DNA from 2 places in the Microlunatus antarcticus genome. Region 2 is predicted to be linked to the other one. Evidence: predicted binding sites of a transcription regulator. Region 2 holds the regulator's gene; the other holds the start of a gene.
The links. The regulator LexA, encoded in region 2, represses DNA repair genes until DNA is damaged. The targets are predictions, from matches to a motif close to TCGAACANNTGTTCGA.

Region 1 (4,843 bases), 1.1 Mb from region 2:
CGTGACGCGGGCCGTGGGCCCGGGGGCGCTCGAGGTCGGCTCGTGGTCGTACGGCGACCCGATCCCGGTCGACCCGCCCGACGCCACCTGGTTCGCCCCGCTGGGGCGCTGAGCGTCCGACGCTCCCTGAGCCTGTCGAAGGGCCTCGGAGAGGTTGGCGCCGCTCCCTCCTGGTCGACCCTGACAGACTCGGGCCGTGCCTCCGCCAGTGACGTCAGAACGGTCGACCCTGCCCGAGGGGTGGTCCACCCGGGTGCCCGGTGACGGCGACATCGGTGCCTTGACGGCACTGCTGGCCGCCAACCGGCGCCACGGCAGCAGCCCGGTCGACGTCGCCACCCTCACCGCCCTGGTCGTGGGCCCGGCGAGCTGGACGCGGCGCCAGCTCGTGGTCCTCGACGCGTCGGCGACGCTGGTCGGCTGGGTCGTCGTGCACGACCGGGCCAACGGGCGCACGGAGGTCACGGTCCTCGTCGCGCCCGACGCCCCCGCCCAGGGCGCGATCGCCGCCGGGCTCTTCGCCTGGGCCGACCGTGAGGCCGCCGAGGTCGCCGCGCTCCGTCGGGCGCCCCGTACGCAGCTCGACTCGGCCGCGGACGCCGACGACGACCGGCAGCGCACCTGGCTGGCGGCGGCGGGCTACGACTGCGTCCGGACGTGGCTGAAGATGGACCGGCCCGTCGACCCGGCCGAGGCCGAGCCGGGGGCGCTGCCCGAGCCGAGGCCCGGCGTGCGGGTGCGCCGCGTCCGCGAGCACGGCAACGGGCTGCCGACCGCCGAGGACTTGCAGACGGTGCACCTGGTGCTGGAGCAGTCGTTCGCCGACCACTTCAACTCCTACCGCGAGGGCTTCGCCGAGTTCGTCGTCCGGCTGCAGGAGGACCCCTGGCACCGCTGGGACCACTGGTGGATCGCCGAGGTCGAGCTGGAGGGGGAGTGGCGCCCGGGCGGCGCGCTGATCAGCTCGGTCTCGCCGCCCGACGCGGCCGGCGCGTACGGGAGCTACGTCGACTACATCGGCGTGCACCGACGCGCCCGCGGGCGGGGCGTCGCCAAGGCGCTGCTGAGCACGGTCGTCGCGGACGCCGCCCGGCGCGGGCGCACGCGGGTCTCGCTCGAGGTCGACGCCGACTCCTCGACCAACGCCGACGGCCTGTACCTCTCGCTGGGCTGGGTGGTCGACCACCGCACCGAGTCCTGGCACCGCTACGTGGACGCGGGCACCCAGGGGTGAGGCGCGGCGGACGCCGGCCGTGGTGAGCGCGGCCGAGCGGCTGCTGCACGACGTCGCCGCGGAGTGGGAGCTGCGCGTGGACGGCGCCGTGCGGGAGCTGCCGCGTCCATCCGTGCCGGTGCGGACGGCCGAGGGCGAACCTGGGCTGCTGGAGCACGCGCCGGACGGGTCGCCGTACGAGCACCTGGCCCTGCGGGCGTGGGACGGGCACGGTGCCGTCCGGCTGCTGCGGGCCGACCCGCGGCGCCACCTGCTGCTGACCGGACGGACCAAGCCGGACGAGGACCTGCGGACCCTCGACGCGTACGACGCCTGCACCCAGGTCGGCGGGCTCTACGCCGTGCTCCACCGCGCGCCGATCCCGCAGCCGCCGCGGCTCGCCGACCTGGTGGAGGGCTGGCTCGCCGACCTCGCCCTGCCGGCGGTGGCGGCGACCGTGCCGCGACGGTTCGCGGAGCAGGTGCGTTCCTGGGCGCCGGGGCTCGTCGACCCGACCGAGGTCACCCCCGTGCTGCTGCACGGTGACCTGCGGCCCGGGACCGTCCGCGGCGTGGGTCGGGGCTGGGCGGCCGTCGCACCGCGACCGGCGTCGGGCGACCCCGCGTACGAGGTCGCCGCGGTCCTGCGGCGCTGGGACGGGGCCGAGGGCAGCGACGACCTGCGCGGCGACCTGCTCGAACGCTTCTACGCCGTCGTCGACGCCGCCGGGCTGGACGAGGACCGGGCCCGTTCCTGGGTGGTGGTACGGACCCTCGTCGAGCTGGCCGGAACCTTCGCGAGCGGCGGCGTGGCGGCCGACGAGGTGACGTGGGCGATGACGGTGGTCAAGGCCGTCCAGCGCTGAGCCGGTCGGTGTTGTCCGGCTGGTCCATGATGTTGGTTCACTCGCACAGGTGTTCGATTCTGTCGGTGGGTCGTCGTAGGTTCATCTCATGGCGTTGCGGACGGTGGAACGGGTCGAGGAGGCTCCCCATCCCATGACTGCACGCCTGAGCTCGCTGGTGGACGAGCTGGCCGGGCTGACGTCCGACGCGCTCGCCGGGGTGGACGACGACTCGACCGAGGCCGACTTGGTCGACCAGATCGCGGTGCTGGAACGGCTGCGGGGTGCGGTCGCGGCCGTGCAGGCCGCCGTGATCGTCCGGTTCGGGCGGGCGCGGGTCGAGCGGCAGCTGGCCGCCGACGTGCACCCGCGCGACATCGGCCGCGGGGTGGCCGAGGAGCTGGGCCTGGCGTGCCGGGTGTCGCCGACGGTCGCGGCGCGGCGGTTGGGTTCGGCGCGGGCGTGGTGGTTCGACCTGCCGCACACCTACGCCGCCCTTGCGGTTGGCGCGGTGAGTGAGCCGACCGCGGAGGCGGTCGTGATGGAGACGCGGCATCTCGACGCCGTCACCCGACGTAGCGTGGACGCCCGTCTGCACGACGCCGGCGTCGCCGGGCTCGGCGTGAGGGAGGCCGCGGTGCTAGCGCGTCGCTACGCCTACGAGGCCGACCGGGAGGCCTACGTCGCCCGCGGCCGGAACGAGCGGAAGCACCGCCGCGTCGGCCTGCGGCCTGCGCCGGACACGATGAGCGTCCTGTCCGGGTACCTACCCGTGGAGCAGGGCGTCGCCTGCCTCGCCGCGCTACGGCGTCACACCGACAACCTCGTGGCGACCGGCGACGACCGGACGCGGGACCAGATCATGGCCGACACCCTCGTCGAACGCCTCACCGGACAAGCCCGAGCCGCCGACGTGGCCGTGGAGATCCAGCTGATCCTGCCCGCCGACCTCGCCGACGACCCCGACAGCACGAGGACCGCCACGATCACCGGCGCCGGCCCGCTCCCCGGAGCTCTGGCCCGCGAGATCGTCGACGCCAGCCTCGGCGCCAAGACGGTGCGTCGCCTGCACACCACCTCAGACGGGCGGATGTCCGGGATCGACCCGAGGCGCCGGTTCACCGGCGCGCTGGCCGACCTGGTCAGGGCCCGCGACCAGACGTGCCGGGTCCCCTTCTGCGGGGCGCCGGTCCGTCACCTCGACCACGTCCGGCGTCACGCCGACGGCGGCCCGACCACCCTGGTCAACGGCCGCGGGCTGTGCGCCCGCCACAACCTCGTCCACGAACAGCCCGGCTGGACCGCCGCCGTCGTCCACGACGGGCTCGGGACCGAGCCCCACACCGTCAGGACCACGACGCCGACCGGTCACGCCTACACGGCGCGGGCACCCGACCCGCCGTGAGCCTCCCGGCCGATGGGGGATGCGCCGTTCTTCGGCCTGCGGGCCGCGTCTCTGCGACGATGAGCGGCGTGCCCGATCACGCGACGATCATCGACGTCGATGGTGCGACCAGCCTGACCTTCTACTGCGGTGAACTGCCGGCGGACGAGGCCATCAGTGCTGCCGACCACGAACCCAACGGCTACTTCTGGGAGGGTCTGGTGCGGTTCGTCGCTCCCGAGCTCGCGGCCAGGGTGGAGCTCGACTCCGAGTCGGGCATGTTCGCGGCGTACGGGGATCGGGCGACGCTCGAGGAGCTGCAGCGGGTGCTGGCCGGCTACCTCGACGACGGAGACCGCGTGGCGACGACCATCCGTGATGCGGAGAGCTCAGGCTTCGCGTTCGACGACTGAGGCAGAGCGAGCGCTCGAGCCATCCGGGCCTGGTCGATCGGAGCGCGGGTCGACCTCCCGCTGGACCGCCGTCGGGGGTGAGGCGCGGGGTCGTGGTCGGTAGCGCCGGAGGTCGTGCTCGCGCTCCTCGTGAGCGGTCACGGCATCCGGGGTCCTCCGTCGGGCGCGCTTCGGGCGGTGCAGCAGGCGGCGCAGCCCGTACGGCAGCAGGTGCATGTCGCAGATTTGCAGATGCTGACGCAGGTCGACCAGAACTGTGGCTTTTCTCCGCGATCGGCGCCCGCGGCGGCAAGGGGCAGTCCGGCCGTCGGAATAGGTCGCCCCGGGGGGACGTTCCGGCTGACGATCGAGGGACCCGTCCGACGGGATCCCGTACGAGAGCAGGAGGAACCGTGGCTCTGCCACCGCTGGTCGAACCCGCCGCCGAGCTGACGACCGAAGAGGTCCGTCGCTACAGCCGTCATCTGATCATCCCGGACGTGGGCATGATCGGGCAGAAGCGGCTGAAGAACGCCCGCGTCCTCGTCATCGGGGCCGGCGGCCTCGGCAGCCCGGCCCTGCTGTACCTGGCCGCCGCGGGCGTGGGCACGCTGGGCATCGTCGAGTTCGACACCGTCGACGAGTCCAACCTGCAGCGCCAGATCATCCACGGGCAGTCGGACATCGGGAAGTCCAAGGCCATCTCGGCCAAGGAGTCCATCTCCGAGGTCAACCCGCTGGTGAACGTGATCGTCCACGACACGCGTCTCGACAACGACAACGTCATGGACATCTTCGCCCAGTACGACCTGATCCTCGACGGCACCGACAACTTCGCCACGCGCTACCTGGTGAACGACGCCGCCGTGCTGTCGCACAAGCCGTACGTCTGGGGCTCGATCTTCCGCTTCGAGGGCCAGGCGAGCGTCTTCTGGGACGACCACGGGCCCAACTACCGCGACCTCTACCCCGAGGCTCCGCCGCCCGGCATGGTGCCGTCGTGCGCCGAG
Region 2 (4,843 bases):
GCAGGCCGGCCGGCGGGCGGACCACGGGGCCGCCGAGGGCCTCGACCAGCCACAGCACGCCGACGACGCCGAGCAGGGCGATCCCGACGAGGGCCACGGGGTTGAACGCGAACGCGGCGGCCACGTCGCCGTGCAGCAGGGCGCTCCCCATCCGGGTGCCGCCGCACAGCGGGCAGTCCCACCCGGTGACGATCCGGAACGGGCAGCCGACGCCGACCCCGGTCGTGGCGTAGAGGGCGCTCAGCCCCAACCCGGCGGCGAAGAACCCAACGAGCGGGCGCAGGGCGGACCTGGCCCGGAAGTCCACCGGGAGACGCCTGTCCCCTGCACGACCGACGTCCAAGCTCGCCACGACGCCATTGTGCCCGGAGTTCGGGTCGCGCGGCCCTTCCGCGCCCTAGCCTGAGCCCGGGCGGACCAGCAGGGTCGGTCCGGCGGCACTCCAGGAGCAGCGTGAGCGAGAACGTCCCCGGGGCCCAGGACGGTCCGGAGGGCTCGACGGCGCCCCCGCCGCCACCCGCGTCGTACGGGGGCCGCGGTGGTGGCGGGCCGAAGGGGACGTCGTCGCCGCCCGTACCTCCGGGTGGACCGCACTACGGCCCGGTCCCCCGCTACGCCCGCCCATCGGGACCGCCGCACCCGGGACCGCTGACGGGCTCGTTGCCGGGCCCGAGCGGTCCCCCGTCGTCGGGCCCCTGGTCGCCCGGTCCTCAGCCCGGGCCCGGAGCCTCACCGGTGGCCTGGGGTCCGCCGGCGCCGCCCTTCCCCGCGTACGGCCCGCCGCCGCCCTGGGGTCCGGGCGCTCCCTGGACCCCGCCGCCGCGGGACGACTACGCCGGGTGGGGTCGCCGGGTGGCGGGACTCGTCATCGACCACGCCCCCAGCTATGTCGCTCTGGTCGTGCTCTACGCCGGCTACCTCCCGACGTACCTGGGCTTCTTCCGTCGTGAGCTGAACGTCCCCCCGAGCTACTGGCTGGTGCTGATCGGCACGCTGCTGTCGCTGGGCGCCTTCGGGTGGTCGGTCTACAACCGCTACTTCCTGGCGGGACGTTCCGGGCAGAGCGTCGGCAAGCGCGTGACGAAGACCTGGCTGGTCAGCCAGACGACCGGGAGACCGATCGGGCCCTTCAACGCGTTCCTGCGCGACCTGCTGCACATCGTCGACGGCTTCGGCTACGTCGGCTACCTCTGGCCGCTCTGGGACGACGAGCACCAGACGCTGGCCGACAAGCTCGCGCAGACGATCGTCGTCCGCACTCCTGTGCCGCCGCTGACGGATCTCGAACGCCGGGGCTGAGCCCCCGCGTGCCGGCTCAGGGCTGGACGAGCACCGGCGCAGCGACCGAGTGGCTGGGCTGGTAGCTCTCGCCCGTGACCCGCAGGGCGGTCAGCCCGACGACCGCGATGCTGGCGGCGACCAGCGCCGCCGCCATCACGAGGACGACGGCGAGGCCGCGCTCGGTGAGGCGCCAGCTGCGGCTGACCGGCTCGACAGCCCGAGCCGGAGCGCACGCCCGCGCGCCGGTCGAGGACCCGGCCACGGCCGGGGCGGTGAAGCGCAGCCGACGCGGGCGGGCCGTCGGGCCGACGCCCGGACCGGGCCGGCGGGGCGTGGTGCGCGTCGGGGCGGGGGCCGGTCGACCCACGCGCACGTCGGCGGTCGGTCGGTCGGTCACGGGCTCGGCGAAAGCGACACTCATGGCGATGCTCCTCAGCGGGTCGGGCGTCCGGTCGAACGTAGGTTCGATCGAACGCATGTTCGATGTGTACCGCACCTCGTCGCCGAGTGCAAGCACATTCGAATCGGTGTTCGAGGACTTCATGTCCCAGAGCACACCAGAGGGGTCTGACAGAAACGGCGCCGAAGGAGCACGCGAGCCGCCGAACGACGGATCACGACGAAGCGCGACACGCTCGAACAGGTGTTTGAATGTGGTCGACGTCATCTTTAGAGTGCGGTTCATGGCACACGACGACACGCCTGACGGCACGCTCACCGATCCCGCCCGCCCGGCCCGGCGCCGTGGCCGGCCGACCAAGGCCGAGGTCGCCGCGCAGCTCGCCGAGTCCGCCTCGGTCAGCTCGCTGCCCGACGGTCCGGCCGACAGCACCGGGCTCACCCCGCGCCAGCGTCGGATCCTCGAGGTCATCCGCGACACCGTCGAGTCCCGCGGCTACCCCCCGAGCATCCGGGAGATGGGCGAGGCGGTCGGGCTGGCGAGCTCGTCGAGCGTGTCGCACCAGCTGAAGGCCCTCGAGCAGAAGGGCTTCCTGCGCCGCGACCCCAACCGGCCACGCGCGCTCGAGGTGCTGCTACCGGGCGAGGACCGCCGCGCGAGTGTCGCGAGCACGGCACCGGCCCCCGTCGACCGTCGGCCGCGCCTGGTCGAGATGGACGACTCCGGCATCAACCAGTACCCGGAGCCGGTGCACGTACCGGTCCTGGGGCGCATCGCCGCCGGCGGGCCGATCCTGGCCGAGGAGCGCATCGAGGACGTCTTCGCGCTGCCGCGCCAGCTGGTGGGCGAGGGGACGATGTTCACCCTCGAGGTCCGCGGCGACTCGATGATCGAGGCCGCGATCTGCGACGGCGACTGGGTGGTCGTGCGGCAGCAGCCGAGCGCGGACAACGGGGACATCGTGGCCGCGCTGCTCGACAACGAGGCGACCGTCAAGACGTTCAAGCGCGAGCCCGGCCAGGTCTGGCTCATGCCGCACAACCCGGCGTACGACCCGATCGACGGCAACCACGCCACGATCCTCGGCAAGGTCGTCGCCGTCCTGCGTCGGCTCTGACGCAGGAGGGGCCGGGCAGCAGACCTAGCGCAGGCTGGGCTCCGCAGCCGCCATCTGCGAGGTCAGCCTCGCGACGGCCCGGAGCTTGTTGGCGACGTCGAGGGCGGCGACCTTGTACGCCTCCGACAGCGTCGGGTAGTTGAGGACCGTGTCGACGAGGTAGTCGACGGTCCCGCCGCAGCCCATGATCGCCTGACCGATGTGGACCAGCTCGGTCGCGTTGGTCCCGAAGATGTGCACGCCGAGGATCTCGCGGGTGTCGGCGTGCACGATCAGCTTGAGCATCCCGTACGAGTCCCCGATGATCTGGCCGCGCGCCAGCTCGCGGTAGCGCGAGATCCCGACCTCGAACGGCACCGACTCACGCGTCAGCTCCCCCTCGGTCTTCCCGCAGTAGCTGATCTCGGGGATCGTGTAGATGCCGATCGGCTGCAGCGCCTGGAGGTCGCGGACCGGCTCGTCGAACGCGTGGGACGCGGCGAGCCGACCCTGGTCCATCGAGGTGGCCGCGAGGGCCGGGAAGCCGATGACGTCCCCGACCGCGTAGATGTGGGGCACCGTGGTCTGGTACTTCTCGTTCACCGACAGCCGACCGCGCTTGTCCGCCTCCAGACCTGCGCGCTCGAGGTCGAGGGCCGTCGTGTTTCCCTGGCGTCCGGCCGAGTGCATGACGACCTCGGCGGCGATCCGCTTGCCGGAGGCGAGGGTCGTGATGGTCCCGCCGCCCGAGCTCTCCACCGACGCCACCTCCTCGCCGAAGCGGAACGACATGGTGTGGTCGCGCAGGTGGAACTTGAGGGACTCGACGATCTCGGGGTCGCAGAAGTCGAGCATCTGGTCGCGCTTCTCGACCAGCGTGACCCGCGTGCCGAGGGCCGCGAACATCGACGCGTACTCCACGCCGATCACGCCGGCGCCGACCACGACCATCGACCCAGGGACCTCGTCGACCGCGAGGATCTGGTCGGAGTCGAGCACCCGTACGCCGTCGAACTTCACGTTCGCCGGCCGCGCCGGGACGGTTCCGGTGGCGATGACGATGACGCCGGCGGTCAGCGTCCGGTGCGACGGCTGGCCCTCCAGGTCCACCGACAGGGTGTGCGGGTCGAGGAACGACGCCGTCCCCGGGATCAGCTCGATGTGGTTGCGCTGGAGCTGGGCCCGGATGACCTCGGTCTCCCGTCCGATCACGTGCTGCAGCCGGGCCAGCAGGTCGGAGATCGTGATCTCCTCCTTGACCCGGTAGCTCGCGCCGTACAGCTCGCGCATGTCCATGCCGGTCAGGTAGAGCACGGCCTCGCGCAGCGTCTTCGACGGGATGGTCCCGGTGTTGACGCACACCCCGCCGACCATCGACTTGCTGTCGATGACGCAGACCTTCTTGCCCAGCTTGGCGGCCATGATCGCCGCCTTCTGACCGCCCGGGCCCGAGCCGATGACGGCCAGGTCGACGTCGTAGGTGTGCTCCATGCGGCACACCCTGTCACCCGACCGGCGGAGGTCGGCGTCCGGTCGGCCGCCCTACGGCGTCTCGGCCAGCCGACGGAGCGCCCCCACGGCGATCTCGCGGTCGGTGGTCTCCCACATGTCGGGCATGGACGCGCGCAGGAACGACCCGTAGCGCGCGGTCACCAGCCGCGGGTCGAGCACCGCGACGACCCCGCGGTCGCTGCTGCGGCGCACCAGGCGGCCGGAGCCCTGCGCGAGCAGCAGCGCGGCGTGGGTGGCCGCGACGCTCATGAAGCCGTTCCCGCCCGCGTCAGCGACCGCCTTCTGCCGGGCCAGCGTGAGCGGCTCGTCGGGCCGGGGGAAGGGGATGCGGTCGATGATCACGAGCTGGCAGGTCGCGCCCGGGACGTCGACGCCCTGCCAGAGCGAGAGCGTGCCGAAGAGGCTCGTCGTCTCCTCCGCGGTGAAGCGGCGGGTCAGGTCGGAGAGCTGGGCGTCGCCCTGGCACAGGATCGTCATCTTGGGCAGCTGCCGCCGGACGTGCACCGCCGCGGCTTCGGCGGCCCGCCGCGACGAGAACAGCCCGAGGGTGCGCC

Region 1: a site for LexA is predicted at 2,120-2,135, ahead of FHX39_RS12775 (HNH endonuclease signature motif containing protein). Genes of this name have one in related genera too.

What each region holds. Positions count from the first base shown of each region.
Region 1 covers NZ_JACHZG010000001.1:2,734,451-2,739,293, reverse strand. The annotation lists gene FHX39_RS12790 (CPBP family intramembrane glutamic endopeptidase) at 1-112, shown strand, start outside; gene FHX39_RS12785 (GNAT family N-acetyltransferase) at 197-1,234, shown strand; gene FHX39_RS12780 (aminoglycoside phosphotransferase family protein) at 1,257-2,078, shown strand; gene FHX39_RS12775 (HNH endonuclease signature motif containing protein) at 2,212-3,462, shown strand; gene FHX39_RS12770 (Imm51 family immunity protein) at 3,459-3,854, shown strand; gene moeZ (adenylyltransferase/sulfurtransferase MoeZ) at 4,247-4,843, shown strand, end outside.
Region 2 covers NZ_JACHZG010000001.1:1,609,094-1,613,936, reverse strand. The annotation lists gene FHX39_RS21060 (DUF2752 domain-containing protein) at 1-307, opposite strand, end outside; gene FHX39_RS07475 (RDD family protein) at 736-1,299, shown strand; gene FHX39_RS07470 (hypothetical protein) at 1,316-1,702, opposite strand; gene lexA (transcriptional repressor LexA) at 1,965-2,798, shown strand; gene sthA (Si-specific NAD(P)(+) transhydrogenase) at 2,823-4,268, opposite strand; gene FHX39_RS07455 (ATP-dependent DNA helicase) at 4,320-4,843, opposite strand, start outside.